3 regions of the Exiguobacterium sp. FSL W8-0210 genome follow, and region 2 is predicted to be linked to each of the others. Evidence: predicted binding sites of a transcription regulator. Region 2 holds the regulator's gene; each other region holds the start of a gene.
The links. Region 2 encodes LexA, which represses DNA repair genes until DNA is damaged. Its sites were predicted from a motif close to CGAACATATGTTCG; they were not measured.

Region 1 (11,116 bases), 1.3 Mb from region 2:
GGCAATCGTTTTGCCTTTATATTTCACTTCGAGTGTTTCGCGGTTGTAGCGTTTCCCGTGACAGACTTCACACGGAACATAGACGTCCGGTAAGAAGTGCATCTCGATTTTGATGATTCCGTCACCGCGACACGCTTCACAACGTCCACCCTTGATGTTGAAACTGAAGCGTCCTTTTTTGTAACCACGGAGTTTCGCTTCGTTCGTCGAAGCAAAGACGTCACGGATGTCATCGAAGACACCGGTATACGTTGCTGGGTTCGAACGTGGTGTCCGACCGATCGGCGATTGGTCGATGTCGATGACCTTGTCGATTTGATCCAGACCGGTGATCCCTTTATGAGCACCCGGTTTTTCTTTCGCCCGGTTCATCTCGTGCGCGATCGTCTTATAGAGAATTTCATTGATCAACGTCGATTTCCCGGAGCCCGAGACACCGGTGACGGCGACGAACAGACCAAGCGGAATATCGACATCGACATTCTTCAAGTTGTTTTCCGATGCTTTGTGGATATGGAGCATCCGACCGTCTGGCTCTTTGCGTGTTGATGGAACAGGAATGAACTTCTTCCCGGACAAGTATTGACCAGTCAACGAGTTCGCATCCTGCATCAACTCTTCCGGTTTCCCGGCTGCCGTGACGAATCCACCGTGATCGCCGGCACCAGGTCCGATATCGATCAAGTAGTCGGCTGCCATCATCGTGTCTTCATCGTGTTCGACGACGATCAACGTGTTGCCGAGATCACGCATCGCCTTCAGCGTATTGATCAGACGATCATTATCACGTTGGTGTAACCCGATCGATGGTTCATCGAGAACGTAGAGGACGCCCGTTAGACGCGAACCGATTTGTGTCGCAAGACGAATCCGTTGCGCTTCCCCACCGGACAATGTCCCCGCTGCGCGTGAGATCGTCAGGTAATCGAGACCGACGTTCTCAAGGAACGACGCCCGTTCGTGAATCTCACGGACGATCATCCGCGAAATCGTCTTATCCTTCTCACTTAATTTCTCCGGTAGTTCGTCGAAGAACATGACCGCTTGTTTGACAGACATCTTCGTCACTTCACCGATATGGTGGTCAGATACTTTGACGGCGAGCGATTCCCGTTTCAAGCGGTGTCCTTTACACGTCGGACATGCTTTCTTCGCCATGTAGCCTTCCATCTGTTCCCGAATATAATCAGACGACGTCTCCTTGAAACGACGTTGTAAGTTATTGAGGACCCCTTCGAAGTAGAGGTTCGTATTTCGGACCATCCCAAAGTCATTCTCATAACGGAAGTGGATCTCTTCCTTCGTGTTTCCGTTCAAGATCGTTTCGCGATGTTCTTCTGACAATTGTTCGAACGGTGTATCCATATCGATCTTGAAGTGGTCACAGACCGCTTTGAGTAATTGTGGATAATACTGCGAGCTCGTTGGTTCCCACGCCACGATTGCGCCTTCGTTCAATGACTTATCAGGATGCGGCACGACGAGATCAACATCGACCTCAAGCTTCGTTCCGAGACCATCACATGATGTACAAGCACCAAACGGTGAGTTGAACGAGAACATCCGTGGTTCGAGTTCGCCGATTGAGAAGCCACAAATTGGACAAGCATGATGTTCACTGAACAACAATTCGTTGCCGTCCATCGTATCGACGATGACCCGACCATCCGCGAGGCGAAGTGCAGTCTCAAGTGAGTCCGCAAGACGGGCTTCGACATCTGGTCGCACGACGACACGGTCGACGACGACTTCGATCGAGTGTTTCTTGTTTTTCTCAAGCGTGATCTCTTCGGCGAGATCCATCGTCTCTCCGTTGACACGGACGCGGACGAAGCCTTCCTTCTTCAAATCGTCGAGCACCTTGACGTGCGTTCCTTTTCGTCCGGAAACGATTGGCGCGAGGATTTGCAGACGAGTCCGCTCCGGTAACTCCATCACTTGGTCGACCATCTGACTGATTGTCTGGCTCGAAATCTCGATTCCGTGATTCGGACAAATCGGTTTACCAATTCGTGCGTACAATAGACGCAGATAATCATAGATTTCTGTGACCGTTCCGACCGTCGAACGTGGGTTTTTACTAGTCGTCTTCTGGTCGATTGAAATTGCTGGACTCAGCCCTTCGATCGTGTCGACATCCGGTTTATCCATCTGTCCGAGGAACTGACGGGCATAGGCAGATAAACTTTCGACATAACGTCGTTGTCCTTCCGCGTAAATCGTGTCGAAGGCAAGCGATGATTTCCCTGACCCGGACAAGCCCGTCAAGACGACGAGCTGATCGCGAGGGATTTCGACATCGATGTTTTGTAGATTATTGACGCGAGCGCCTTTGATGATAATCTGATTCTTCTTTTCTCCCAACTTAGGCACCTGCTTTCAATTCTAATATGAGGTCGCGGAGCTCAGCAGCTCTTTCGAACTGCATGTCTTTCGCCGCTTGACGCATCTCCTGGTCGAGCTGCTCAAGCAACGTTTCGCGCTCCGGTTTTTTGAGTTTGTTGAACTTCTCGAGTTTTTCGACGGTGTCGTCGCTCTCGATCGTCGTACTGATGACACCACGAACGTCTTTTTTGATCGTCTGCGGTGTGATGCCATGTTCTTCGTTGAACGCCATCTGGATCGCGCGACGACGTTCCGTCTCATCGATCGCCCGTTGCATCGAATCGGTGACTTTATCGGCAAACAAGATGACGTGTCCTTCCGAGTTTCGCGCCGCCCGACCAATCGTTTGAATCAGCGAACGGTCCGACCGGAGGAACCCTTCCTTATCGGCATCAAGAATCGTCACGAGTGAGACTTCCGGAATATCCAGTCCTTCTCGTAACAAGTTGATCCCGACGAGGACATCGTATTTCCCGAGTCGTAAGTCACGGATGATTTCAATCCGTTCCAGCGTCTTGATCTCCGAGTGCATGTAGTTGACCTTGACACCATTCTCTTTCAAGTAATCGGTCAAATCTTCTGCCATCTTCTTCGTCAGTGTCGTCACGAGAACACGTTCGTTCTTCGCGACCCGGTCACGGATGTTATCCATCAAGTAATCGATTTGTCCTGTGATCGGATGGATCTCGATCGTTGGATCAACAAGACCGGTCGGACGGATGATTTGCTCGACCATCTCTTTTGAATGTTCGAGTTCATACGGTCCTGGTGTCGCCGAGATATAAATCGCCTGACTGACTTTTTCCTCAAACTCCTCGAACCGTAACGGACGGTTGTCTTTTGCCGACGGAAGACGGAAACCGTGATCGACGAGGACTTGTTTCCGTGCCTGGTCCCCGTTATACATCCCGCGAATTTGTGGCAATGTGACGTGTGACTCATCGGCAACGAGTAAAAAGTCCTTCGGGAAGTAATCGAGCAATGTATACGGTGTTGCCCCTTCCGGCATCAAGTTCAAGTGACGCGAGTAGTTCTCGATTCCGGAACAATAGCCCATCTCCCGCATCATCTCAAGATCGTAGTTCGTCCGTTGTTCGAGCCGTTGCGCTTCAAGCAACTGATTGTCTTCACGTAACTTCGCAAGCTGCTCTTCCAGTTCCTTCTCGATGTTCGCGATCGCTTTCTGTAGACGGGTATCCCCCGTCACGAAGTGGGACGCCGGGAAGATCGAGATGTGCTCGCGGTCCGCGACGATCTCACCTGTCAGCGGATCCATGTCACGGATCCGTTCAATCTCGTCACCGAAGAACTCGACCCGGACACACTGTTCGTCGCGTGACGCCGGGAAGATTTCGACGACGTCTCCGCGGACGCGGAACCGTCCGCGCTGGAAGTCGATGTCGTTACGCTCATACTGAATGTCGATTAGACGACGAAGCATCTCGTTTCGCCCCATCTCATTGCCGACACGCAGTGACAAAACGTGGTTGTTGTACTCTTCCGGGTTACCGAGACCATAGATACACGAAACGGACGCGACGATCAAGACGTCTTCCCGTTCGAACAAGGCGGACGTTGCCGAGTGACGCAACTTATCGATCTCATCGTTGATCGAAGAGTCCTTCTCAATGAACGTATCCGTCGATGGGACGTACGCTTCCGGTTGATAATAATCATAAAAACTAACGAAGTATTCGACCGCATTGTTCGGGAAGAATTCCTTGAACTCCGAGTAGAGTTGTCCCGCTAGTGTTTTGTTGTGGGCAAGGACGAGCGTCGGTTTCTTGATTTCCTTGATGACGTTCGAGACCGTGAACGTCTTCCCGGTACCGGTCGCCCCAAGCAACGTCTGATGTCGTTCGCCTTGTTTTAGCCCAGTCACCAATTTTTCGATTGCCGTCGGTTGATCACCGCCTGGTTCAAATGGTGAAACGAGTTCAAAATCCATCGTTTGCTTCCCCCTCATCACGTTAAAAAATCTATTTCTATTGTATCACTTTACGAACAAACATTCGATTATGAAGTGCTCCTTTTAGGAAGTTACCCTTTTTTCGAAAATGCAAAAGTTTCTTTTTGCTTCGAGTGCTGATCTTCGATTTTTCTGCCGACAAAAAAATCCCCGTCACGGCTGTTCCGTGACAGGGATGTACTAGTTTAATGCAAAGAGCGTACCTTCGTCCGACCGTGGACCGGTTCGTTGACGAAGAGGATACCGAGCTCATGATGATCTTGTTCATAAAAGGCACGTTGCGCAAACCGGATGTCACCGTTATGGTTCATGACTTCAAGACGCAGATACGGTTTGTGTTTTTGGATGGCTTCGTAGAACGATGCTTCCGAATCGACCTTCTCACCATTGACCTTATAGATCGCTTCACCTGGAATCAAGCCCATCTCAGCAGCCGGTTTATCGGGTAGCGTTCCAAGGATAACGGCACCACGCGTTCCATTGAGGAACAACGGCGTTTGCGCCCGGTTCAAGCGTTTGACCCGCTGGTGCAACAAAATGTGCAGGACGAGCAACAAGACGATTCCGTAGAGCCATTCAGCTTGACCGGTGACGTACGCAAGAACCGTCAATAAAACTGCAACAAGACTCGTGATCAAACGTCCTTGAACGAGCGGACGCATCAATTCTTTCGGCAGCTTACCCGTGAAGAGGAAACTGAAACCGATCGGTAACCAGAGAACGACCGGAACGAGTTCCGGGAAGCTGTAACGTGGCCACCACGTCTCGAGCACGTCGCCCGGAACAAAGACGAGCAAAGGCAATAGCCAAAGTTTATTCGCTGACAGCCCACCGATGAAGCGACCACGCTTCGAAACGACGAGTGACGGTGACAGGCGTCGCTTTCCGCGCCACCAGACGAGGAGACATTCCGCGACGAGCGTTAACGTCGCAAGCAATAAAATCATTTTCGGCTCAACCGTTCGAACCGGATCAAGACGTGAATCCATTAGGAACCAGCCGGCAAGTCCAAGCAAGACGATCGGCCAGAGTGGCAGGTTCAAACGAACGACACCAATCAACAGCAAGACGCTCGAAAGTCCAAGCAACAGTAGAGAGTACTGCGGTGTCACTGTCAATCCGAGCCATCCGCTGACGATGGACAAGACGAGACCGACGAGTAGACCAGGTAAAAGTGTTTCGAGGACATCGCTTCGTTTACCGTGTGTCCGGGAGCGAAACAGTCCGCGTTCCCGTTTGACACGCCGGATGCCGATGACCCAACTGACAAGGAGTGCTAACCACAAGGTCGGACTGGCGATGAGACTAATCGCGGTCCAACCAATTTCATCGAGTAATTCCACGCGCATTCAGACCTCTTTCCATTCCTTATTATTGTGCAGCGACCTCGAGTGCTTTTTTCCGCTGGACGTCATTTTTGTCGTCTTGGAGTTTCTTCAGGAGACGCGTCTCCATCTCACCCGCTGTCTGCTGATCGATTTTTCCAGTGACGTCAAGTTTCGCGTCCTTTTGCAAAGCCTCGACAGCTTGTTTCATCGTGTCACCGAAATAGCCGTCCTGTCCTTTTGGCTCATAACCGATCGCTTCGAGGACAAGGTGGGCGTTCTCGACTGATTTTCCATAATCACCGACTGCAAGTGACTTCTGATCAGTCAGGATCTTCGTAACGTTGAAGTACGCCGGTTGTTTGACTTCGATCGTTGGCTCGACCCCTTTTTTGTGGATCCAGTTGCCGTCCGGCGTCAGCCATTTGTTCGTCGTCAACTTCAAATCACTACCGTCCTTTAAATCATACGCACTTTGGACGATGCCTTTACCGAACGACTTCGTACCGACGACTTCGGCGCCAGCTCCTTCCTTCAGTCCGGCTGCAAGGATCTCGGACGCAGAAGCGGATCCGCCGTCTTCGAGCACGACGATGTTATATGGTTTCTTCTCGTCTGCCTTCCCGAATTCCTGCTGGCGCTCGCCTTTATTGTTCTCGACTTGATAAATCGGCACGTCTTTCGGAATGAACGGAGCGATCATTTTCGAGACAGCCGTCAAAAGACCACCCGGATTTCCGCGCACATCGATGACGAGTCCATCAATGTTCTGACTCTCGAGTTTCGTCAACCCCTTCTCGAACTCTTCTGCTGTCGGTTCCGAGAACTGTGTTACTTGTAAGACACCAATCTTCTTGCCGTTGACATTCTCCGTTGACGTATAGACCGTCTCGATTGGAATCGTATCGCGTTTAATCGTGATCTCCATCGCGTCTTGTCCGCTACGCTGAATCGTCAGGACGACATTCGTTCCTTTTTCACCACGAATTTTTTTAACGGCTTGATCCGTCTTTTGACCTTTTGTCGACTTACCATCGATTTCTAGGATGACGTCGCCTGGTTTGATACCAGCTTTTTCAGCAGGTGATCCTTTGATCGGCGAGACGATGACGATCGACTCACCTTTTTGTTCAAGCGTCGCACCGATCCCTTCAAACGAAGACGACAGATTCGTATTAAACGATGCCGTTTCCGACTCATCCATATAAACGGAATATGGATCGTTAAGCACTTCTGTCATGCCAGATAACGCACCATCGAGTAACTCTTTATCTGTCACGTCTTTTAGATAATTTTGTTCGATCATCTGCCGGACCTGGTCGATTTTTTTCCAATCACCCGTCGCATTCGCCGACGACGATGACGTCGAGACAGAATCCGTTCCGCCAGCCGCTAGCATCCCGACGGCGCCTGCCCCTAAACCAAGCCCGAAGGTACTGACCGCGATGACTGCTGTTGTAGATTTTTTCACGCTTGATTCCCCACTTCCGTTAAAAAACGCAGTATTTTTTTCAGTATAGCAAAAAAAGATAGGTTACCCTATCTTTTCGGTATTCTATGGGATGTCAAAAGATGTACGGTGCCGGGTCTACTGCATTCGGTTGTCCGACCGCCCACTCTCCCTTATGCAATTCGAAATGCAGATGCGGTCCTGTCGACCAGCCGGTTGAACCAAGCGTCCCGACCGTTTGACCGGGCATGACCGTTTGCCCCGCCGACACACTAATTGAGTCAAGATGCGCATAGACGGTCGTATAGACCTGTCCATCGATCAAATGCGTCACCATGACGACATTCCCGTAACCTGTTGCACTACCAGCACGGAGGACGATCCCACCAGCTGCCGCATGAATCGGGGTTCCTTTCGCATTGACGAGATCGATGCCCGTATGCAACTCCGGTTTCCCTGTCAATGGATTGTTCCGCGGACCAAATGGTGACGACACATAACCTTTGACTGGTAAATGGAATGGTCGACTGACGTCGACATCAACACTCGTATCCGGTGTTGCACTTGGCGTCTCAGTCTCAGGAACCGACGTCTCTGTTTTGGGTGTCTCTGCTTTCGGTGCTTCTCCTTGTTTCTTTTCCTGCGCCGCTTCCTCTCGTGCAGCTTCAGCAGCTTCTGCCGCTTCCGCTTGACGTTTTGCTTCTGCTGCCCGCGCCACTTCTTCCGCTTTCCGTTTCGCTTCTTCTTTTGCTTTCCGTTCGGCTTCTTGCAGGGCAATCAATTCGTTTTGAATCAGACGGCGCTGATCCGCGAGAATTTCTGCTTCCTCGGCTTTAGAGAACTGCTCTTGTTGCAGTTCCTTGACCTTCGTGTTCAACTGGACGACGAGCTTTCGCTTGAGCTCAGATTCCGCAATGATTCGTGTCTGGAGCACGAGCAACTTCCGTTGTTCCCGTTTCATGCTTTCAAGCAATAGTGCTTGTTCCGACCGTTGTTCGCTCAGTTGTTTGACGTTCCCCTTGTAAGCTTGTAAGACATGATCATCTTGTTTGATGATCTCACTGACCGTACTGAAGCGCGAAATCAAATCACCAAAGTCTTTTGCGTCGAGCAAGACCTCGATGTATTTGACGTCTCCTTTTTGTTGGACGGCACGCAATCGGCTTCCAAGCAACTCTTCTTGTTGATGCAGTTCCTTGAGCGTCTCGGAAATCGCTGCTTCCGTCAGACGCAATTGTTCTTTAGATGCAGCAACAGCCGCTTGTTGATCGGCTATCTTAAGCGCTAAATCATCCAAACGGCTGTTGACTTCATTCAGTTGCGCACGGGCTTCCTTACGCTCCTGTTTCGTCAAGATCAACTTCTCTGATGTCTGATTCTGTGATCGTTCCGTCTCTTTCAGACGGCTTTCGACCTCCTGTTGTTCCTTCAGCAAATCTTCTTTCGACGTGGCATCAACGGACACACTAGTTCCAATCAAAGCTAAGCTCAGGACGGCAGAATAGAATCGGACTTTCATGAGAAGCATCTCTCCTCTATTTTATTTTTGGGTAACTGATTTAAATCTTCAAGAAACGACCGAGTGATGTCGTTGATCCCCATACACCGATGAATGCACCGAGTCCGAGCAGGATCAAGACGACTTGTGCCGACAGTTCACCTGGCGGAATCAGCGAGAAGATTCCCGCATTCACAGTGGTCAGTTGAGGTTGGATCGCATTGTAGGAGACTTCGTAACCGAAGTAGACGACGACGATCGGGATGATGGCACCTAATATGCCCATCAATAATCCTTCGACGAAGAACGGTGCACGGATGAATCCGTTTTTCGCTCCGACGAGGCGCATGATCTCGATTTCCCGGCGACGGGAGAAGATCGTGACTTTGATTGTGTTCGAAATGAGGAACATTGCCATGAATGTCAAGCCGACGATCAGGATGATTCCACCGATCCGAACTCCTTCAAGGAAGTTAAACATCTTTTTAACATAGTCCTTACCATATTCGACACTATCTACATTTTCCATTTTTTTGATGGAATTTGCAAGTGTTTCTGTCTCTTTTGGTGAGGTAGCTTTGACGATATATCGGTCGTGAAGTGGATTATCCTTTTCAACCGACTGATAGGCTTGTGAGCCTTCGCCAAGTTGCTCCTTGAAGCGGTCCAGTTCTTCTTCTTTCGAACTATAACGAACAGAGTTGACACCCGGCATCTGCTTGAGGGAGTCACCCACTGCATCAATCTTCGACTGGTCTGCTTCTCGTTCGACGAACACTTGAATTTCAACGTCTTTTTCGACGTTATCGGAAATCTTGTTGACGTTGAACATGAGCATTGCGAATATTCCTACGAGAAGTAAAGTGACGGTAACAGCACTGACAGAAGCGAATGTCATCCAGCCGTTCCGGACGAGACCTTTTGCCCCTTCCCGTAAATGACGGAATCCATTAAACTTCATAGCCGTACATTCCTTTCTCTTCGTCTCGGACGATTTTTCCTCCGTCGATCGCTAAGACACGATGACGCATCTTGTTAACGATGTCTCGGTTGTGTGTCGCCATTACGACCGTTGTCCCACGGCGATAAATTTCTTCGAATACTTCCATGATCTCCCATGCTGTATCCGGGTCCAGGTTCCCAGTCGGCTCATCGGCGATGACGAGTGACGGACGATTGACGATGGCTCTCGCGATCGAGATCCGTTGTTGTTCGCCCCCAGATAATTCGTCCGGATAGTTACGCTCTTTATGTTTGAGCTTTACGAGATCGAGGACCTCGAGGACTTTCTTCCGAATTTGTGATTTGTCTTCTCCTACGACTTCTAGCGCGAAGGCGACATTTTCATAAACCGTCAATGACGGGAGTAGTTTGAAATCTTGGAAGATGACGCCGATTTGGCGACGAAGTTCGGGGATTTGACGATTCTTCAGCTTACCGACTTCGATTCCTTTAAATAAAAATGAACCGCTCGTTGGTTTCTCTTCGCGGTACATCATTTTCATGAATGTTGATTTACCCGCACCCGACGGACCGACGATATAGACGAATTCGCCTTGATTGATCGTCAAATCGACCTCACGGAGTGCCGTGACGCCGTTCGGATAAATCTTACTGATTCGTTGCATCTTGATCACGTACTTCACATCCTTACTTATTTACTGATGCTGAATGGATAGGTCCAAAAACCTACCGACCACCATTATAACAGGGACAAAATTGAACGCACATTACAATCAAATGTCATTTCAGGCGATTATACCACAAAAAAGAGGCACGAATGACGAACACATGTCGTGTGTGTCATCTCGTACCCCATCATATCCCATAATTACTTTTTCTCCGCGAGCCAGTCAGCAACGGCAACGATTTCTTCATCCTCTTTGAGGATTCCAGCAGGCATTTGCCCTTTCCCGTTTTTGATGATTTCCTGGATTTCTTCTGAAGAATACTTCGAGCCGACCTTCGTCAGGTTCGGTCCGACATTTCCTTCAAGGTTGTTCCCGTGACACGATGCACAGTTGTTCGCGAAAATTTTTTCCGCATCAACAGCTGTTTCCGTCTTCGACGAATCATCGTTCATCGTCGACTCTTCCTTCGTGCTTGACGAATCGCTAGAGCTTGAATCGTCACTACCACCACATGCTGCGAGCGCAAGTGTCGTCCCTAATCCTAACGCGAGTAACAAGTTTTTCAGCTTCATCCGGATATCCCCCTCTGTAAGTATCTAAGTAAACGCTTCTGACCTAGTTAGAGTATAACCGTTATCCGGAAGAGTTAAGCGTGATTTCACAAAAACTTCACGAGTACGGAACAATTACGGCACATTCCGGTAGCGTTTGTCGTCCGTAAAACCAAGTCCCAGTACTTCATGGGCTTCACTGACGACGAGAAACGCTGACGGGTCGATGTGTTTGACGATCTCTTTGAGCGTCGTGATCTCCCCTTGACGGACGACGACCATCAGCATCGGTTTCCGTGTTCGTGTG
Region 2 (11,116 bases):
ATGATGTCTTCCATTGATGCCTCCGGTTTGGCAAAGGCAATATTATCAGCAATCGACGCGGAGAATAAGAAATGATCCTGTGGAACGATCGCTACTTGACGACGGACGGTATCACGCGTCAATTGTTTGATGTCTCGTCCACCAATCGTGATGGCGCCTTGTTTGACGTCGTATTCGCGAGACAATAAGCGAACGAACGTCGATTTCCCGGCACCCGTCTTCCCGACGATTCCAAGCGATTTACCGGGCTTCAACGTCACATCGATCTCTTGAAGGACCGGTTGCGTGTCATAGATGAATCGTTTAATCCCGACATGAAGTTCTGATGATGAGACACTCGTTGCTGCTTCCTTCGCATCTTTAATTTCTGGTTCGATCGCAAGCATCCGTTCGATCCGGTCATAGGAAGCACGACCCCGTTCAACGATGTTGAACAACCAACCGAAGGCGAGCATTGGCCACGTCAATAAACCAAGATATGTAGTGAAGGAAACGATATCACCAATCCGGATTTCGCCTTGTCGTAACAAGTAGGCGCCATAGCCGACCGCGATGATATACGATAGACCGACTAATCCAAAAATCGTCGGATCAAACAGTGCATCAATTTTCGCCACACGACGATTCTTTTGAACGACGTCATCAGACAGATCGGTAAACGTCTGCACGTCGGATTCGACTTCCCCTGTTGCTTTTAAGACACGGATACCACTGATGCTCTCCGCGACCTTATCGTTCAAATCAGAGAACGCTTCTTGCGCGTCATGAAAACGGGAATGTAACATCTTACCGTAGCGTGACGTCAAATAGACCATCAGTGGCATCGGTAGAAGTGATACGAGCGTCAATTTCCAACTAATCGTCGTGACCATCGTGATGATGACGAAGCTCCCCATCGTCACCGAGTCGACGAGCGTTAGAATACCGGCACCTGCTGTCATCGATACCGCCTGTACGTCGTTCGTCGCATGCGCCATCAAATCCCCGCTCCGATATTTCTTATAGAACGATTGATCCAAATCTGAAAAATGACCATACAGTTGACTGCGTAACAATCGACCGAGACGAATCGATGCCCCAAAGATATGAAAACGCCAAAAATAACGAATGAAATACGTCGCGACCCCGATGAGCAACAATGTACCTGCGAGACGAATCAAATCATTCTTCGTCAAGCTCCCCTCACTTAGACCATTGACTGTCGTCCCGATGATCTTCGGTGGAATGAGTTCTAACGCTGCTACAAATATCAAGCAGACGACCCCAAGACTATATGCTTTCCATTCTCGTCGGAAAAACCAACCGAGTTTCCTGAAGACTCCCATTCAAGTCTCCCCCCTTTTTTAAATCCTATGATTATTTGAAATAGTCTCACATTTTAGATTAGTTCTCTTTCTAAAAAATAGCAAACAAAAAGGAGACCATTTGGTCCCCTCTCGTACAGCTTATTTTTTAGGTGATTTCATTGAACCACTCATTGAACGCATCACTTGGTTGACTTTCTTTTGTGATGGCTTTTGACCCATTTGCATCATCAATGTCTTAATCATATCTTCGTTGATTGGTGGGTTTTGCTCCAAGTAGTTCATCATGTATCGACGAGCGATATAGAAACCAAGGGCGACACCTGCTACCAAGCAAAGAAGGGCAATTAAAATCCAAATCCATGTAGCCAAGTTGCTTCCTCCTCTAACTTAAAACGTCGCTTTTTACTATACTATAATTCCAATTGTTTGCATAGATGATAATAGATGAAAAACGAGCCCGACGTAAGATCGGACCCGTTTTCCGGAAGTGATTATCCGAGTTGCTTGACTGTCGCTAAAACGTTCTCAACAGACATGCCGTATTCTTTCAAGAGGAAGTCTCCAGGAGCAGATGCGCCGAAACGATCGATTCCGATGACTTGTCCTTCTGTTCCTACATATTTGTACCAACCGAGCGAAGCGCCTGCTTCGATCGCGACACGTTTCGTGATGTGTTTCGGAAGAACTGATTCTTTGTACTCTGCTGACTGTGCTTCGAATACTTCCCATGATGGAAGCGAAACGACAGCTGCTGATTCACCAAGTTCTTTTTGTGCTTCGACAAGAAGATGAACTTCTGAACCTGTACCGAGCAAGAGCGTGTCTGCTTTCGTGACGTCACCAGCGATGACATAACCGCCTTTTTCAGCGCCTTCTGTCGTCGTGCCTTCAAGCTCTGGAAGACCTTGACGTGTCAAGACGAGAAGTGTCGGTTTGTCTTTTGCTTGAACCGCTGTTTTCCATGCAGCAATCGTCTCTTTTCCGTCTGCTGGGCGGTAAACTGTAACGTTAGGCATTGCACGGAAACTCATCAAGTGTTCGACTGGCTCGTGTGTTGGACCATCTTCACCAACAGCGATTGAGTCATGCGTCAAGACGAAGATAGATGGAAGCCCCATTAATGCTGCAAGACGAACTGCTGGACGGAGGTAATCCGAGAAGACGAAGAATGTCGCGCCGTAAGGAATGACGCCACCGTGAAGCGCCATACCGTTGACAGCCGCAGCCATTGCGAATTCACGTACTCCGAACCAGATGTTACGACCGCTTGGGTCGATATCGAAGTCTGCTTCGCCTTTGAGCATCGTGTTGTTCGATCCTGCAAGGTCAGCTGAACCACCAAACAATGTCGGAACGTTCTTCGCGAGACCATTCAAGACTTCACCACTCGTTTGGCGTGTCGCTTTTTTCGATGACAAGTCGTATGTCGGAAGATCTGCTTCCCAGTTGCTTGGCAATTCGTTTGCGATTGCGCGAACGAGTTCAGCATGCAATTCTGGATGCGCTGCTTCGTATTGTTTCATCGTCTCGTTCCATGCGTCTTCTGCAGAAGCACCACGTTGGACGATCCGCTCGTCAAACAATGACTTAACTTCTTCAGGCACGTAGAACTCTTCGTGATCCCAAACGTAGCTTGCTTTCGTTAATTTGATTTCCGCTTCACCGAGTGGTGCACCGTGAGAAGCCGATTTCCCTGACTTGTTCGGTGAACCGAAGCCGATGACTGTCTTGACTTCGATCAACGTTGGTTTTGTCGTCTCTGCTTGTGCCGCCGCGATCGCTTTCGAAATCGAATCGATATCCGTTCCGTCTTCTACGCGAATGACTTGCCAGTTGTACGCTTCGAAGCGCTTCTGGACGTTTTCAGAGAATGATTTATCGAGATCGCCGTCAAGTGAGATATCGTTTGAATCGTACAATACGACCAATTTCCCGAGACCAAGGTGACCTGCGAGTGAAGCCGCCTCAGCTGAGACACCTTCCATTAAGTCTCCATCTCCACAAATTCCGTATGTGAAGTGATCGACGACGTTGAGATCGTCACGGTTGTATTTTGCTTCAAGATGACGTTCTGCCATCGCCATACCAACTGCCATTGCAATCCCTTGACCAAGTGGACCTGTTGTCGCATCTACACCAGCCGTGTGACGGTATTCCGGGTGACCTGGTGTTTTTGATCCCCATTGACGGAATGATTTAAGATCATCCATTGATAGATCATATCCCGATAGGTGGAGGAGTGAGTAGAGAAGCATCGAACCGTGTCCGGCTGAAAGTACAAAACGGTCGCGGTTGAACCATTCTGGATTTTTAGGGTTGTGGTTCATATGATCCGCCCAAAGCGAGAATGCCATCGGCGCTGCTCCCATTGGCATACCTGGGTGACCCGAATTCGCCTTTTGTACGGCATCAATCGATAAGGTACGAATCGTATTAATTGCTAATTGTTCTACTGTCGTCATGTTCGTCAAAACAATCATCCTCTCTCTTTTTCACAAATTCCTACTCATTTTAGCACACTCTTAAATGTGATACAACTTTTCTAAATAGTATGTCACATTAAAATGAATGCGCTATCTATAGCCGTTCTATCGACTCATACAGGATGCATGAATTGATGAAAGATCGTTATTAAGATGTATTGCTATCGTGCAATGTTTCCTCATCTAACAGCGCTAAACAAAAAAGAGGTCCGCTTAACGCGAAACCTCTTTCTTCTATAGAAGGAACAAACGATTATTGTTTATTCCGTTCTTCTTCTTGTGCTTGTTTCAATTTCTCTGGTGTTACGTCCGTTCCTTCTTCATCGACGATTTTCATGCCCATGAGTTGGTTTTTGAACGATCCACGGAATGCTGCGAGATACGCTGCACGTAATTCTTTTTGCTCTGCCGTTTCCGCTTCTGATAACGGCTCGACTTTTGATTTATTCGCTAATGCATTGATTCGATCTAATTGTTCTTGTGATAACATGGAATCCCTCTTTCTTTATGACTCAAACTTGAGTTGTTCAATTGTATTCTTACTGTAAAAGAGCTTATAAAAAAAAGCAAGTTAACCGCGTCAGTCGACGGGTTACTTGCTTCTCATTCCGGGCTAGGTGTCAGTTCGCGGTATTCAAGATATCGACGATTGACCGTTGCTTTTGAAATATCATGCCCCATCCCCCGCAAGGTGATGGCGATATCAGAAAACGTCAATCCGAGTTCTCGAAGACGTACAATTTCTTCGATCGGTACGTCTTTTCGACTACGTCCTGCGTTCTCTCCTTGACGATTGAGATTTCGTTCCGGGCGAAAACCTTGTTCGACTGCTCGCCGCATGCCACGGGCGATTTTTGCATTATGCAGTTTCCGTTGGTATTCTTCCACGAGTGAGACGATCTCAAGGACCATCGCTTCTGCATCCGCAAGTTGATATTCTCCATCTGAATCAAGCGTCATCAAGCGGACCCCATGTTTTTTGAATGTATGCAAAATAGCGATTTTTGCATTCCCACGACCAATCCGTGTATCATCCGTCACGAGGACCGCATCTACCGCGTCACGTGTCACATGATCAAGAACCGTCAGCATCCCTTCCCGATCGACATCATATCCACTCTCTTTTTCAGAGACGATGTCCACGACATCAAATCCCTTTTGAGAAGCAACCTTCGAAAGCTCCATCCGTTGGCGTTCAATCGAACTATCTTGTGCTTCTTTTTCGGTCGATACTCGACAATAAATCACGACCTTCATCGTACCTCACATCCCTGTTCGTTCTTTCACAACTTTTCCATTTTGTCATTGTTGTGCGATTGGTACAACGATTTTGCTTTTTGAGATGACATGTTTTGTCTCGACATCATTATTTTTAATCAACCAGTTGACGTATTCCTCATCTGACATCGAACCGTCATTGTAGACTTCAGCAATTTGTTCGACTGTAGCGTTCTCATCGACCGTAACGGAAGCTGTCATTAGTTGCGCCACTTTTTCATCCGGGCGTGGTGTGAGTAAAAAGATCACGAAAGCAATACTTAATGCATAGAAGAGAATTGAAAAAGCATGAGTACGAATCGTATGAATCATCATGAATCCCTCCAAATATGAAATGAATGAGTCAGAATAAATGTTCTCGGAACAATTGTTCGCATAACTCATAATAAACACAGAACCCGTGTTCGGTCAACACAAAATATCGAACAATTGTTTGTACGCTCATTTGTTCTATGTTATAGTGAATCTAGAAACATATATTCTTACATTTCAAACTTCAATCCAGAAAGAGGTGGCAATTCGTATGCGGAAAATGTCTAAGCGCCAACAAGAGATTCTCGACTACATCGTCTCTGAAGTGAAACTGAAGGGGTATCCACCATCAGTTCGTGAAATCGGAGAAGCAGTCGGACTCGCGTCTAGCTCGACGGTACACGGTCATTTGGATCGACTCGAGAAACGGGGAATGATTCGCCGTGACCCGACGAAACCACGTGCGATTGAGATATTGCTTGATAAGCCTGAAGAAATCACGGAAGCCATCGTTCATGTTCCCGTCATCGGGAAAGTCACAGCTGGTCTTCCGATTACAGCGATTGAAAACATCGAAGAACAATTCCCGCTTCCTGCACATTATGTAGGAAACGAAACGGTCTTCATGTTGACGATCGATGGTGAATCGATGATTAACGCAGGTATTCTTGACGGCGATCGTGTCATCGTACGCCAACAAAACACAGCAGAAAACGGAGAAATCGTCGTAGCTATGACCGAAGATAGCGAAGCGACGGTGAAACGGTTCTTCTTAGAAGATCAACAGGTACGTCTACAACCAGAAAATGACTCGATGGATCCGATGTATTTCGATAATGTCTCCATTCTTGGTAAGGTAATCGGCGTGTATCGGACGATTCATTGACGGAGGGACCAGTTACGACTGGTCTTTTTTCATGCCTTCAGGAAATGTACATGATACCGTCAATACCGTCGCACTGACGGGTTACGTTGCGTATTCGGTCGCAACGCAACAAACCGATTGGTTACCGACTGCCATCGGTATCGCTGTCGGTACGCTTTGGTTGTCACCTGACCTCGATTTAAAGTCAGAACCGTATTATCGCTTTGGACCATTTCGAGTCCTGTGGATGCCTTATGTGAAGATCATGCCCCACCGCTCGATCTGGTCACACGGATTGATCATTGGGGATGTCATTCGACTCCTTTATAGTGCTGCACTTGTGATTCCCTTATTATTTCTCAGCTTGTATTTTCAAGTCATCGCGTCAGAGACCATCGATTCCTGGTTTGCTTCCCTACCCGCTTTTGTCATTGGTATCATGGTGGCGAGTACAATTCATATCCTACTAGATTATTCCAGTAGTTGGTTTCGACCTAAAAAAAGAAAAAAGCGTCGTCGTTAACACCTCTTTTGCTTGCTTGCAGGCAAGACGAGGTGTTTTCCTATCCAATTTTTCGTATCTTTAAACATTAAAATAAAAAATTTCCATTCCTATATTTCAATTATATGTATTGAAAACGTTATCAAATCGGAGTAATTTAAAGTAGAAAGACCATTATTTGCTTTAATCCAAAGGGAGGGGTTTTGCATGAATAACTTTGTACTAGAAATGATCGGTACGATGATCCTCATTCTGCTCGGGGATGGTGTCGTCGCCGGTGTCGTCTTGAGAAAGACGAAGTCCGAAAACAGCGGATGGATTGTCATCACGTTCGCTTGGGGTCTTGCCGTCATGACAGGAGCATTCGTCGCTGCTGAGAGTGGAGCGCACTTGAACCCTGCTTTAACAATTGCACTTGCTTTAAACTCTGATTTACCGTGGGCAGACGTTCCTGTCTATATTGCCGGACAACTTGTCGGAGCTTTCATCGGCGCCATTCTCGTTTGGCTTCATTACATGAAACATTTTGAAGCGACTGATGATCAAGCTGCAAAACTCGGTGTGTTCGCAACAGGTCCAGCGATTCGCCATACGCCGTCGAACTTGATTTCTGAAATCATCGGGACATTCGTTCTCGTCTTCGGTATCTTGGCGCTCGGTTTAACGACATTCGGTGACGGCTTAAAACCACTTATCGTCGGTTTACTCGTCGTCGTCATCGGTCTATCACTTGGTGGTACAACAGGATATGCCATCAACCCGGCCCGTGACCTTGGACCGCGTATCGCACACGCTATCCTACCGATTCCGAATAAAGGTTCATCTGACTGGGGCTACTCATGGATTCCAGTCGTCGGTCCAATCATCGGTGGAGCGCTTGCCGTGTTCATCTATCAATTGATCTACTAAGATCACGTCTCACTAACACATACCGCTCAAGGGGGATTTCGAAATGGAAAACAAGTATATCCTAGCACTCGACCAAGGTACGACAAGCTCACGTGCGATCATCTTCGATCACGACGGGAAAATCGTCAACTCGGCACAACGGGAATTCAAGCAATACTTCCCACAACCAGGCTGGGTCGAGCATGATGCAAACGAAATCTGGGGTTCAATTCTTGCTGTCATGGCAGAAGCACTCGGAACTGCAGATATCAAACCTGAGCAAATCGCCGGAATCGGAATCACGAACCAACGTGAAACGACAGTCGTCTGGAACAAAGAAACAGGTAAACCGGTTTATCACGCACTCGTTTGGCAATCGCGTCAAACGTCTGGTATCTGTGACGACTTAAAAGAACAAGGCTTGAACCAGAAGTTCCGTGATAAAACAGGACTTCTGATTGATGCCTACTTCTCTGGTACGAAAGTCAAATGGATCCTTGATAATGTCGAAGGTGCGCGTGAGCAAGCAGAGAACGGTGAATTACTCTTCGGTACGATCGATACGTGGCTCGTTTGGAAACTGTCTGGTGGAAAAACGCATATCACGGATTACACGAACGCTTCACGAACATTGATGTATAACATCTACGAACAAAAATGGGATGAAGAGTTACTCGATATCCTCGGTGTTCCTGCTTCGATGTTGCCAGAAGTTCGTCAGTCGAGTGAAGTCTACGACAAAACGGTACCGTATCACTTCTTCGGTTACGAAGTGCCAATCGCCGGGATCGCTGGTGACCAACAAGCCGCACTCTTCGGTCAAACATGCTTTGAAGCGGGTGAAGGGAAAAACACATACGGTACTGGTTGTTTCATGCTCATGAACACGGGTGAGAAAGCCGTTTCTTCTGACCATGGACTCCTGACGACGATTGCTTGGGGCGTTGATGGAAAAGTCGAATATGCGCTTGAGGGTTCTATCTTCGTCGCTGGTTCTGCGATTCAGTGGCTCCGTGATGGACTCCGTATGTTGAAACACGCGAAAGATTCAGAAGGTTACGCAACGAAAGTCGACTCAACAGACGGCGTCTACGTCGTTCCTGCCTTCGTTGGTCTCGGCGCGCCGTACTGGGATTCAGATGTTCGTGGAGCAATCTTCGGATTAACACGCGGAACTGATAAGGAGCACTTCGTTCGGGCAACGCTTGAATCACTTGCTTACCAAACACGCGACGTATTGACAGCAATGGAACAAGATTCTGGAATCGAACTGAAAACACTTCGTGTCGACGGTGGTGCTGTAGCCAATAACTTCTTGATGCAGTTCCAATCGGACATCCTCGGCGTTCCTGTCGATCGTCCAGAAATCAACGAAACGACAGCACTCGGTGCAGCCTACCTTGCTGGATTAGCCGTCGGTTACTGGAAAGATAAAGCGGAAATCAAACAACAATGGAAGCTCGATCATCAGTTTAAACCAGAGATGAAAGAAGACGATCGTGAACAACGCTATGCTGGATGGCAAAAAGCAGTGGAAGCGACAATGGTCTTTAAACCATCGAAATAAGTTAATTAATAACCCGATCCCTTTTACAGAGGGACCGGGTTTTTGATATCTTATAGAAAATATAGCGTGAGGTGCCTCATGAATACCATTTATTCTGATCAACAGCTAAAAGAGCACATTTTGGCCGCACTAGATGGCAACATCACACATGAAGAATTGGCAGATTGGTGTTACCGGTATATGATTGACGTCTACCATAATGATTACTATCATCTTGCAACTGACGGACGTGGAACTTATCCATTAAGTGAACAAGCGACTGAAGTAGCAAACGATATCGATGCACAATGGGATATGTATCTTGCTAACAGTTATACTCTAAATGAATTACAGACCATTGATTTAGCTACAATTCATTTGCCTAGAGAGTGGTTAGAAAAATGGCTCCAGTCGTTTTGATTCATGAGACTCTCTACCAAGTTTTAATATGAATAGAAGTAATTGAAATAAATCCCCCTCGCCTATTCGCGATGGGGGATTTATTACTTATTTGCCAAACTCATTTTTTAATCCGTCTTCAATCTCATCGACGGATTTCGACTGTCCACTTAAAACAGCTGCTAGAAAAGCACCTTCGACGAGTGGTGCGTCGATAAAACGTACCGTCCGTTCGCCACTGTATAATTCAAGTGCTAATTCCGTGTTCATCGTCGCAGAACCGATATCCGTTAAGACGACTCCATCGTCGTCTAGTGTATTCAGTGTTTCTTCGATTCGTGTCGCGTCTGTTCCAATGCTACCATCTTCAAGACCGGCTGCTACTAAGACTGGCGTATCCGGTGCCATCTCTGCCAACAGTTCTTTCAGCCCAGCCGCGAGTTTTTCACTATGAGAAACGAGTACAAGATTAACCATGAAGCACCTCCGCGATTTCGCCGAGTAGCAAAGCACTCGATAAACTACCTGGGTCCTGGACGCCTTCCGTCGCTTCACCGAAGTAGGACGCGCGCCCTTTCGTTGCGATACGCGCTTTTGTATCAGCAAGTGCTTGATCGATTGCCGCTTTCAAGTCCCCTTCTTGCGAGAGCGCTTCTTGGAACGGTGTCCAGATATCGACCATCGTCTTTTGACCGAATTCTGACTTTCCGCGCGACTTGATCCCTTCCGTCGCTTCGCGGAAAGCGTCTGCAAGCTCTGCACCTTCGACTTCTGTTTTCCCTTTGAATGCACCGGCGAACTTAACGAATGCTGTCCCGTATAAAGGACCGGATGCCCCACCAATCGTTTTGATCAGCGTCATCCCGACTTCTTTGGATAAAGCTCCTAAATCCTCATATTCGCCGTGTTCTTCTAGCGTCTTCTGGACTGCTTGGAAGCCACGCGACATGTTAATTCCATGATCTCCATCACCAATTTCCCGGTCAAGGTCCGTCAATTCATCCTTATGCTGTTCGATCTGTTCCGCTGCTTTGAGGAGCGCGCTTTGCAACTGTTCCGTCGTCAACTTCATGTTTTTACACCCCGTTTATTTGAATTAGAATCCAATCGCTTTCGTTTCTGCATCGAGATATCCGAGCAGTTCATCATCCACTGGTAAGAGCGTGATTGAGAACCCGTGCATCTCAAGCGATGTCATATAGTTTCCAACGAATGAGCGGGCAATCTCGTAACCATGCGCCTCAAGTTCTTCCGCGACATATTTATACGTGATGTACAGTTCGGATTCTGGTGTTCCGCCCATCCCATTCACCATGACGGCGACTTTTTTGTCTGGTACTTCTTTCGTCAAACGATCGAGCAACTCTTTGACGATCGCATCAACGGAAGCGACTGCTTTTCGTTCAAGTCCTTTTTCACCGTGGATCCCGATTCCGATCTCCATCTCGTCATCATGCAACTCAAAGCCTGGCTTTCCGCTCTCCGGCATGTAACATGGTGAGAGTGCCATTCCGATCGAACGAACGCCCTTGATGACTTTTTCCGCAACTGCTTTGACTTCACTTAGTGATTTTCCTTCTGCCGCTGCAGCACCGG
Region 3 (11,116 bases), on a different contig from region 2:
TGTTGGAGAAAGTCGTGGAGAAGAAGCTATGCAAATGATTGAATTCTTTGAATCTGGTCATAGTGGAATGACTACTATTCATGCTGAAAGTAGTGAAGAAGCTATGCAACGATTGAAAAAAATGTGTTTACGATCTGGAGTTAATTTAAGTGGAAACGACATACTACAGTCTATCGCTGGTGCTTTTGACTTGATTATCGTAATGGAAAAATTAGAAGACAATAATCGGTATGTAACTCAAATATCTGAAATAGCAGGCTACGATCATGAAAGACAACAAGTTACTCTAAATGACATTTTTCTATTTGACTATCAAAAAGATAATTTTGAAATTGATCAACATGGAAAAATCTTAAAACTTAACGGAAAACATGTACTAAAAAATAAATTTTCTAAACGTCTCACTAGAAAATTATCACGCTCTTTAGCAGAACCGAAACTCATAGAAAAATTGATTTGAAGAGGTGACAGATGAACCTGTTGATTTCACTATGTTTACTCGTTCTTGTATACACATTTATACGTGTAGTCCTTCAACCTAAAAGCACGATCTCCGAGTTGATGACTGATAACGACAACAGGAACGAAAACAAAATTAGAACTGATGTTACTAAACACTCGAGATATAGTTTAAGTCCAAAGAAGTTAAGAGAGGAAGCACTAGAGTACGAGTGGGATTTAAGCCCAGTTAAATGGCTACTAATCACATTAGTATCAGTAGTATCAATTTCATTATTTGCTTATTTCAGCTTTGGAAAAGAAGAACTACTATTGTTGCTTGGTTTTTCAGGAATAGTTGTTCCAAAAATCTTGTTGAATCACAAGAAACGAAAACATCGAATTGTTTTATTGGATCGACTCTTAGTATTTTTAAATGCCTTTACTTCTACTTTGTTAGTCACGCACCAACCAGTAAAGGCATTGAAAGAAATTAAAGGATTACAACACCCTACCGTTCAAGAAGAAATTGAAAAGATTATCATTAGTCTTTCTTCTGGTATTAGTGTAAAAAAATCTTTTGATAATTTAATTAAAAAATATCCTTTTAAGATGCTTAATTTTTATGTCGATCAGCTTGACATAGCTATTACCGATGGCGGAAACGACACATATAAAATTTTGACAAGTGTAGTCAATGATATTGAATCAGAGAAAACACTTATAGCAAAACTGAAGACTGAATTAGTAAAAGAAAAAAGAGCATTTTATCAAAACGCAGTGTTCGTATTAGCAATGCCCTTTGCGTTTAACTTTATGCCTAAAATTGCTGAAGCATTAACAGAAAGTTTGCCAGGTAAGGTTGTTATTGTTTTTAATTTCCTTGCAGTCATCGTGATATATTTCATCGTTAGAAGATTGGCAAACTTTAATCCTATGTCGGAGAAGTAAGGGGGGAATAATTTGGAGCTATTTATAGCAGCAATTCTGTTCATAGTTGTTTCAACAGCACTTTACTTTATCATGACTCCTAATAAGGGGGTCACAGCATCTGAAATCTTATTGGAAGGGGGTGATAACCTTACAAATGGTAAGAAGCTTAGTAGAGTGAAAAAATCAGAAGAGAGCATAGCAGTTACGGATCTTCAGAAAAAACTTATGATTTCTGGAATGAATATGACTGTCAAAAAATTTAAGCAAACAAAGATTTTATATGCAGTCATGTTCACTACAGCATCTTTATTAGGAGTTGCGATCATTGGTTCACTACAGTTTAAAATCATGGCAGCTGTTTCTCCGTTTTTCTATTTCTACCCTAACTACCAGTTAAAGCAAAGAATTAAAAGGGCAGCTTGGGAACGAAAATTAGAATTGCCAGGTTACTTGAAAATTGTTGCCACATTGTTAAAGAACCATACACCTTCAAAAGCCATTAAAAAGTCGGTTGATTATGCTGGTCCATACTTGAGCCCTCATGTTAATGAGCTAGCCATGGACTTAGAAACTAAACCTGGAGATGACTATGTATTAAAAAAGTTTGCTAAGAACTTAGACATTGCAGAAGCACACACATTTGTAATTGCTATTAAGCAAGCTTCTGAAGTGAATAAAGAAGGAGCCCTTGCGATTCTAGACGATCAAATAGAATTAATGGATAAGTTACGCCAAGAAAATTATAACTATTTGATATCATCTAAACCTTTAGCTTTTGCTAAGTGGAATTTCATTGTAGTCATGCTGATACTTTTATATCCATTGGTAATCCTATATGTAACTTTTACGCAAACCATGCAATCGATGTAAACAATGGATTAGGAAAATTAGACTTCGAAAGGAGTGAAGGCATTAAAACCATCAATTTGTAATAGAAAAAATTAGTGTGATCTATGTAAAAACAATATCAAGAACGAAAAACAAACAACAAACAACTATGAATGGAGATAGACTAATGAATTTAATGATTATCTTAACACTTGTATTGCTAATGGTAGCGCTAGCGCAATTGCTAGCACCTAAATGGGTTGCATCTGAAGTGTCACAAAACTCTTCTGATATCGGTATGTGGATCGTTGGAACAATCTTTGCAGCAATGATGGCGATCGGTATCATCTACGCAGCACTTCAAGGATCATTCACTAATTATGGAAACCGTTTAAAAGATTCATCTACAAAAATCGATCCTACTACATGGGGTAAATAAGTTAACTTAAAAAATACTAAAAATGAATTGGAGATAGAAAAATGAACTTAATGATTATCTTGACACTCGTATTGCTAACGGTAGTTTTTGCACAATTGCTAGCGCCTAAATGGGTTGCATCTGAAGTATCACAGAACTCTTCTGATATCGGTATGTGGATTGTTGGAACAATCTTTGCAGCAATGATGGCGATCGGTATCATCTATGCAGCACTTCAAGGATCATTCACTAATTATGGAAACCGTTTAAAAGATACATCTACAAAAATCGATCCAGGAACTTGGGGGAAATAATCGTAACTGATGATGCAGAGAGAAGGTGAATACCTCCTCTCTTGCTTTTATCGGTATGAGAGGGGCGTAAAAATTGCAAAACACCGTTGCAACTGCAATGTTCATCACGTTACTAGTTCTTCTTGTTTTATTGATTCCAGAAGGTTTGATGATGAGTAACGAAAAAACCAATATACAAAACTTAGCGAATGATGCGGTTGAATTAGCCGAAAGACAAGGTGGTTTTGATTATGAATATGAAGGTGTTCGACATTCAATTATTGGTCAAATAGAAAGCCGTATGGAAAAAGAAAATCTTGCTGACTATAAGATTACTTACACAAAAGGGCGAGTACAGCATAATGAGCCACTGTCATTCGAAATTCAAGGAACATATCGATATGAAATATTCAATTTAATAGGGATAACAAATATGGATTTTTCATTGCACGCTAAGAAAAATGGAGTAAGCGAGGTTCTATTTAGATGATTAAGTCTCCACTATCTTATTTTTCTTTTAATGAATTATTGGGAGTTTTTTCAGTAGATCAATGGTTGCTATTAGGGGCGTTTTTTCTATTCGCGCTATATGTAGTGATGAATTTGTATACAGATATCCAATATAGAAAAACTTCAAACATACAGCATTTGTTTTCGTTAATTGTAGGACTAAGCTACTTCAGTTACACACATCAGGGTAGTTTTTTAGTTCTAGTTATTATGTTGATCGGTTTAGTATTTGGGTTGATTTTAGAACGTATGAATACCTCGAGTCCTGGAGATACAAAGATGTTTGTTGTTATGAGCGTGTGGATCACTTCATTTGCACAAGAAAATCTCATTTTACATGCTCTAATCTTTTGTACAATCACTTATTCATTTCAGTTAGCTTTTAGTTGGATTGCATGGGTACGGAAAAAAGGATTAGTTAAAGCAGTGGCTGAACAAAAGGAGCAACTGATCTTACTGTTCACTCCAGGAGTATCTTTAGGAAAAGAAGTAATTTTCGAAAACTGGCCGGGGGCTGTTAATATGTGTTTAGGAGCAATATTTACACTATTAGCAGGGGGATTAATGATGTGAAGAAAATGTGGACTTCTGAGCTTCAAAGAAAAGCAGAGTATAGAATGATTAATGCATTTCTTATCTGTTTGACAGGTCTTGCTTTATACTACGGGCTTTCAAAATCAAATGGCGTCCTACCAATTATAAGCAAAATAAGCAGCATAATTTTTTTGAGTGGATATTCATACCTGATTATTTGCATATTTTTATGGATATACTCCAGGAAAAAAGTAGACCCCGAAAAAGATGGTGACAAACTTAGTAAAGAACTAGGAATAAAAAAGCTCTCTTTCTGTAAATTGAGTGACGGAAGTTATGAAATGCATCATAAAAAGTATTCAAAACATGAAATGGAAGAAATGATTCGTAAGGGCATGTCTTCTGAGGAAATAATAAAGTTTTGGAAAATAGATCTCGTAAGTGACTTTAAACGACTCGAGTCGTTTATTAAAGCAAAAGAATTAAAGGGAGAGTCTGTGATCATCCACACCTATACACATATTAAGATGTATAAAACTTGGAACAAAATAGCCCGAGATGCAGGACTTGAATTAGAAGTGATGAAAGGCAATAATCAGAAACCAGTAGGGTTTAAATGGCTTATATGGAAAAGGGATGTTTATCTTACAAGTGGTAAGGTAGCCCCAAAAGGTTCTATTCCAACAGAATGGAATAAATATGTGGTGACTTCTAAAGCCATATAAAGACGCATTTCCAACTACCAATTATTGGTTCGTATTGCATCTTTATATCACTTTGTGACATTATGAAGTTAGAAAAGTCTTCTTCTTCATAACCTGTACACGAAGAAAATCTTTAGAAAGAACAGGGATGCTATATGCCATTTAAAACATTTGCGGTACGCAATGAAGTAATCCTACCTATCCATTACCTTAGAGGCTTAAGCAAGTTAAAAGAAAAGGAAATGGGATGGAATGAAATTTTTGATAACGGTCTTGGAGTGGTTAAAGAAATCAAGGAACGAAATCATAAAATAATTGCCCCACCAACAACCGGTGTACGAAAAGAACGAATGGGACATGATTTTAAGGATGGCGTTTTTGATGAAATGAAAGTATATGCAAAGCATTTTGGCTTGAAACAGGCTGAATTGATCGAGTTGTTTGCTTGGATATACTTTTCCACTCAATTTACTGAACAAGAAAAAGAATTCTTTCGACTAAATGATTGGGTATTTTATGTAGAAAGTGATTCTGATACTGAACAGTAAATCTTTACTTCTAAACCTGCAGCTTAATAATTAGCTGAGGAGACGACTTTATGATGCTAAAAATTAAACTAGCTTCTTTTGCAGTTAAGCATTGGAAGGAGCTAGCGGGCGCAGTAGGTGTAATCTTAGCGATTATTCTTACTGTGCCTTTTCTTGTCTTTACGGGCTTTATGCCAGGAGGAGAAGAAGACAAGGTAAAAGAATACGCGAATGTAGCTAGTGAATTCGGTATAGATTGGCAAGAACTCATTGCATTTGACATGGTGCGTTTTGATAATGATCTAGATAAGGGAGATCCAGAAGAAGCAGCATTGTATTTTATTGAGTTGAGCGTAGAAAAATTAAAGATAGAGAATGTCAAATGTGAAAAGAAAAATAAGAAAGGCGAGTGCATTAAAGGCGGAGGAACTGTAGAAAAGGTTATATCTAAAAAGAACTACAAAGGTAAGAATCAAATTTTATCTTTTATAAAAAGTAGTGGTGGGAGCACGAAGAACATAGCAGAATCGCTAAGAGAAATTGGTGCTAAATCAACATATAGAGTATCGATGTCTTCACATGGAATTGACGAAGCTATGAATCTTGCGAAGTTTACTAAAGTGATGAAAAGAGACGTCAAGCGTATTCTTGATAGTGGGATGCTCATGGAGATGTATCCTGATCTTCAATCAGTATCAGGAGGGATTGGTCTTTGTATTGGTGACGTGGCTCCTGGAGGAAGTGCTAAAGGTGTCACAGACAACGTGAAAGGCTACAAGTCCCTTATTGAAAAATATGCAAAGAAATATGGCGTAGAACAATATACAGGATGGCTTATGGCTATGATGCAACAAGAAAGTTCAGGAATGGGAACGGATCCAATGCAAGCTTCAGAAGGTCCATATAATACGCGATATCCTAAAGGACCTAATGGTATTCAAAATGCTGAATACTCAATCCAGGCAGGTGTACAAGAGTGGAAAGCATCGATACAAAAGGCTGGAGGCGACATGATGATCGCTGTTCAAACCTATAATTTCGGTGGCGCTTTCTTACCCTGGATTAAGTCACACGGAAACAAATATACACTAGAAAAAGCACAAGAGTTTTCTAAGTACTGGTGTTCGTCACACCCCTCTCAATTAGGATGCGGTGATGGGGTACACGGAACACCTCAACATGCCATGATGGTGTTGAAGTATTATAACAACCCTGGTAAAGCATCATGCGATTCGATGGGTGGAGATTTCATTGTAGGTAAGGGTGATTTCATTTCACCTATGCCAAAAGATACTTACACTAAAGGTACCTGGCATCAATTTAGATCGCCAGCATGGCACGCAGGTGTTGATTTGAACGTTCATTCTTGGGCAGATGAAGGGAAGATTGGGATCTATTCGATTGCTGCAGGCAAAGTAACTAGAGCAGAATACTCATCTTCTTACGGAAATGTTGTATATATCAAGCACAAGGTGAAAGGTAAAAGTTTTGAGTCGGTGTATGCTCATCTAGCTTACACGCCGTTAGTTAAAACAGGGATGAGTGTCAAGCAAGGACAAAAGATTGGAATGGTAGGGAATACGCCTGGAGTACCATGGTCCACTTTCCCACACTTACACTTTGAGGTACATTCTCCAGCCTGGACTGTCGATAAAAAGAATGCAATTAATCCAGAACTAGTAGTAAAGGGGCTGTTTTGATGGGGTACAAACGATTTATTTTAATTTTAATCGGTACGTTTATAGTTACGACCACCTTGATCATTACAGCTGCAGTAAAAATTGGTGAAATAAGACATGAAAAACAGGAGGTTGAGACTGCTAATAATAACTCTCAAGAGCCTCTCTCTACATTTTTACATGAACTTCCTAAAGTGAACGTAAAGAGTAGGGCTGAAGAGTTCGGTAAATCGGTTGTAGATGGATATTCTTTATTTAGCTACTTCTCACCTGAAGCCTTTGGGGTAAAGGGATCACCTGAGGTAATTGAAGGCCCAAATGGAGAGAGCCCAGAAGAGATGGATCAATTAATTATGGATAAGGTGAAACCATATGGATTTGTAAAGGAGTATAAGATAAAACAAATAAAAGAGATTGAGAGTAATACTGAAGCTTTATTTGAATTCACTACGGCTAAAGAAAAAGTGTATGAGGTAAAGCTTTTATACAATGATAAAGGGCTAATAATCACTAAAATAGTTACGGATTAAGCAATAAATAATCGTGTTTTATAGTTATTTATGATATAATTAAACTATAAAACAAGGAGGAGATATACATGAAAAAACTCCAAAATGCCGATAAAATGCTTGAGCTATTACCAGGTTTTTTAGCTTCTTCTGCAGCTGAAGGATTGCCTATAGAAGAAGATCTAGTAAAGAAGATTAAAGAAATGTTGTTATTAGGATTAGATCCTACTGAAGAAATTGATGCTTACTATGATGAAAAATTAAAAGAACTATCTTCTAATACGTAAGGGGAGGGAATGAATTGAGTACAGATCCTTATTCTCGAGATGGTGTATTGAAGAATAAGTTCGGTGAAACGGATCCAAAAAAACTAGAGATTCTAGAAAAGAGGTCTACAATTCGTGGATGGATCAAGTTACAAAACGAATTGATAGCCACACCGAATTTAAAGCTGGATGCTGCTTTAATAAAAAAGATTCATAAAAACTTGTTTGAGGGTGTATATGATTGGGCCGGCGAATATAGAACGGTGAATATCGTTAAAGGAAAAACAATGTTTGCCAATGCTCTATATGTACCAGCTGCACTAGAAGATTTAGTTACAAAATTAAATAGAGATATCACGTCGAAGTCTATTACGGCCAATAACATAAGTGAAAAGCTAGCTTATTATTATGGTGAATTGAACATGATCCACCCGTTTAGGGAGGGGAACGGACGTACACAAAGAATATTTATTGAAAAGGTAGCAGATAAACTGGGATACTCTCTCCAGTTAGAAAAAGTAGACTCAAAAAAATTACTCGAGGTAACAATTGAGTCAGTTAATGGAACTGGAAGACCTTTAAAGAAAGTATTCGAAGAGGTAATTGAAACCAAGTACTTTAAAGGTAAGTCTGAGCAACCACATATAAATAGTAAAAGTATCACTTCAACAAATGTAACTAGAAACAACTACGATCTAGAAAGATGAACTAAAAAATAGAGTTAAAGACAAAAGGCTAAATCAAAACTTCTTTTGAAGTAAATGACTTAGCCCTTTTTTTGTTGAAAAAATCAAAGAAGCGTTTTAACCAATGAAAAAAGGTTATTATAAGAACATATATTCTTATTTAGAGGAGGCGCGACATGTATAAAGATCGAGGTAACTTAAAGTGGATACCATTTCTTATGCCAGAGCATAAAGCATTATTATATGAGTACTATAAAGAAAAGCAAAAGATTCCGATGCCAGAGATGGATGAGCAAATGATGTTTGTTTATGAGGAAGCAATCAACGAAGCGTTAATTAACGGCAATCAAATAAAGATAACGTATTATGATAGTACTTCTGGTGATATGAAGTCTTGTAAAGGATATATACAACGGATAGATGACGTTGAACGTTGTGTAAGGCTAATTGGAAGTAACACTAGTACAGGGAAAATAGATTTTGAAAAGATTGTTGGAATAGAGTTATTAAGTGATATATAAAAAGTCAAAAGATCTCCTATCAATAGGAGATCTTTTGACTAACTAAATGTATCTTTAGAACTTTGATTGTTGAATAGTAATCAAATCAACCTTCGTTGGGATTACACCAACAATTTGATCAATAAATAGTACAAAATGAGATAAATTCAAAACTTTATTTTGTGAAGTCAATACTTGAACATCTTCTAAAGTAATACACGGAATCTCATTTGCAACATCTTTCTTTTCTTCGGCAGTTTCAAAGTTATATAATCCTGCAGCTATATCTATAAAACTAACAGGGACTTCTTCGCTTCGACGATGATCCAATGCCTCTTCGATCTTATCGAGACTTTCAAATACTAAAGGGTTAACACTTAATTTTTTTCCTACAACCATTGCATTTGAAGTGATGTAAGTTAAGTAATCAGAATCTTGATCTCCATTAAACTCTGTGACAGCAACTTTCGCATTAATTAATTGATTAATGTAAATAGATTTAGTAGACATATAATACCTCCAAAGTTTTTTTATTCTGAATGCAATTATACTATAATTTAAGTTCAAAATAGTCAGACATGTCTTTTGTCGATTTTTTATACCAAACGGTCGTTTAATATAAAAAACCAACATGCTAATAAATTTAGTATAATAAGCAGGAAAGTGTTATATTTTCTCGTATATTAATCAATATCTATTTATCGATAAGATTTAACGTTTTATATAAAAAAACCCTCGCTACGAGATTATTGTTTGCTCGAGCAAACAAAAAAACAGGAGGTGTCTTGATGGCGAACATCGGATATGTCAGAGTATCGACCATTGAACAAAATTTAGAACTGCAGCTTGATGCAGTTAAAGCAGCTGGTTGTGAAAAGATTTTTGAAGAAAAGAAGAGTTCAGTAAAAGATCGCCCAGAGTTTGAAGCTTGTTTAAATTATTTACGTCCTGGAGATACTTTAGTCGTTTGGAAATTAGATCGCTTAGGTCGTCAAACTAAAAAGTTACTCGAGTTATCAGAGTGGTTAGAAGAAAACGGTATTGGACTAAAGATAATTACTTTAGGTGTTGATACCAACACACCAGCCGGTAAGCTGTATTTCACGATTATGGCAGGTCTTGCAGAAATGGAGAGGGAATTAACCATTGAGCGAACTAAAGCAGGATTAGCTGCAGCAAGAAGTAGAGGAAGAGTTGGTGGTAGAAAGCCAATTGAGCAATCAGTCATTGATAAGGCTAACATGATGTTTGAAGCTGGAATGACTGTAAAAGATATTTGTGATGTCTTGCCACTGAAACCACCTACGTTCTATAAGTACCGTCAAAAAAAGCTGAGGAAGTATGAGGTGTAATGATGCCTGGAGAAGTAATTGCAGTCATAAGTAATAAGGGTGGGGTGTTGAAAACATCCATGACGACAAACCTTGCTGGTCAACTCTCTTTAATAGATAAAAAGGTCTTAATTGTGGATATGGACATACAATCAGATGTGGCTGTAACGTTTGGTCAAAACCCAGATCTGTTAGAAGAAGATGTGGAGTTTTCTTTATATGATGCACTCATTAAAGGGGTAGACCCTAAAAAAGCGTTAGTCAGTGTTGATAAAAATATCGATCTTCTGGTTACAAATGATGGTATGCTCTCATTTGAATTCGATGTATTGTTAGATGCAAGGCAATTTCCTACACAAAAGCGATTTTCATTGCTCAAAGAAGTTATTGAAAAAATTAAGATGGACTACGATTATGTATTAATCGATACACCAACAAGTTTCGGTTTAATACAAGGAAACATTTTAGTGGCGTGCCAGGATATGATTATTCCGTTCCAACCCGAAAAATATGCTATGCGATCATTGCAAAAAACCTTGAAGATAGTAAATGATTTTAAGAGTCAAATGAATCCTGAGTTACGTGTCCGAGCAATTGTCCCTACGCTAGTAAATCAAAGAACACTTTTACATAGAGGGATTATGGAACTTTTACAAGATTACGCAATGAACTCGAAAATAAAGGTCACTAAAACATTTATACCGACAACAATCGAGTTTGCATCTAGTGTTGGTTTTGATCAGAGACCTTTGTCTTTAGCAGCTCCTACTTCCAAAGGAGCAAAAATATACAATGAATTATTAAAAGAATTGAAGCTTGGATAAGGAGACTATGAAATGAGTAATAAAGAAAGAAAGCTAAAGGGTTTTAATGAAGTTGCTAATGATCCATTTGATAACACTAGCAATAACAATAGTGAAAATGTAAATAATAGTGCTCTTAAAGAAATTTTGCACGCAA

Region 1: the regulator LexA is predicted to act here: its motif matches at 4,387-4,400, upstream of uvrB (excinuclease ABC subunit UvrB).
Region 3: the regulator LexA is predicted to act here: its motif matches at 8,469-8,482, upstream of MKY22_RS17200 (YolD-like family protein).

The regions. Positions count from the first base shown of each region.
Region 1 is NZ_JBBOUK010000001.1:2,456,455-2,467,570, forward strand. Features, by position in the region: gene uvrA (excinuclease ABC subunit UvrA) at 1-2,364, opposite strand, end outside; gene uvrB (excinuclease ABC subunit UvrB) at 2,366-4,333, opposite strand; gene MKY22_RS12865 (PDZ domain-containing protein) at 4,540-5,703, opposite strand; gene MKY22_RS12870 (S41 family peptidase) at 5,726-7,150, opposite strand; gene MKY22_RS12875 (M23 family metallopeptidase) at 7,245-8,648, opposite strand; gene ftsX (permease-like cell division protein FtsX) at 8,689-9,588, opposite strand; gene ftsE (cell division ATP-binding protein FtsE) at 9,578-10,264, opposite strand; gene cccB (cytochrome c551) at 10,459-10,830, opposite strand; gene MKY22_RS12895 (YitT family protein) at 10,945-11,116, opposite strand, start outside.
Region 2 is NZ_JBBOUK010000001.1:1,153,070-1,164,185, reverse strand. Features, by position in the region: gene MKY22_RS05985 (ABC transporter transmembrane domain-containing protein) at 1-1,325, opposite strand, end outside; gene MKY22_RS05980 (YneF family protein) at 1,446-1,676, opposite strand; gene tkt (transketolase) at 1,799-3,769, opposite strand; gene MKY22_RS05970 (DUF896 domain-containing protein) at 4,044-4,280, opposite strand; gene MKY22_RS05965 (YneB family resolvase-like protein) at 4,394-5,047, opposite strand; gene yneA (cell division suppressor protein YneA) at 5,093-5,380, opposite strand; gene lexA (transcriptional repressor LexA) at 5,592-6,206, shown strand; gene MKY22_RS05950 (metal-binding protein) at 6,238-6,708, shown strand; gene MKY22_RS05945 (MIP/aquaporin family protein) at 6,895-7,596, shown strand; gene glpK (glycerol kinase GlpK) at 7,640-9,142, shown strand; gene MKY22_RS05935 (hypothetical protein) at 9,221-9,541, shown strand; gene dhaM (dihydroxyacetone kinase phosphoryl donor subunit DhaM) at 9,629-9,997, opposite strand; gene dhaL (dihydroxyacetone kinase subunit DhaL) at 9,990-10,592, opposite strand; gene dhaK (dihydroxyacetone kinase subunit DhaK) at 10,617-11,116, opposite strand, start outside.
Region 3 is NZ_JBBOUK010000004.1:23,330-34,445, forward strand. Features, by position in the region: gene MKY22_RS17135 (CpaF family protein) at 1-460, shown strand, start outside; gene MKY22_RS17140 (hypothetical protein) at 562-1,389, shown strand; gene MKY22_RS17145 (hypothetical protein) at 1,402-2,241, shown strand; gene MKY22_RS17150 (hypothetical protein) at 2,387-2,638, shown strand; gene MKY22_RS17155 (hypothetical protein) at 2,680-2,931, shown strand; gene MKY22_RS17160 (DUF4320 family protein) at 3,005-3,400, shown strand; gene MKY22_RS17165 (hypothetical protein) at 3,397-3,993, shown strand; gene MKY22_RS17170 (hypothetical protein) at 3,990-4,679, shown strand; gene MKY22_RS17175 (hypothetical protein) at 4,814-5,206, shown strand; gene MKY22_RS17180 (lysozyme family protein) at 5,257-6,885, shown strand; gene MKY22_RS17185 (hypothetical protein) at 6,885-7,394, shown strand; gene MKY22_RS17190 (hypothetical protein) at 7,463-7,660, shown strand; gene MKY22_RS17195 (Fic/DOC family protein) at 7,675-8,346, shown strand; gene MKY22_RS17200 (YolD-like family protein) at 8,502-8,846, shown strand; gene MKY22_RS17205 (hypothetical protein) at 8,901-9,335, opposite strand; gene MKY22_RS17210 (recombinase family protein) at 9,614-10,177, shown strand; gene MKY22_RS17215 (ParA family protein) at 10,180-10,980, shown strand; gene MKY22_RS17220 (hypothetical protein) at 10,993-11,116, shown strand, end outside.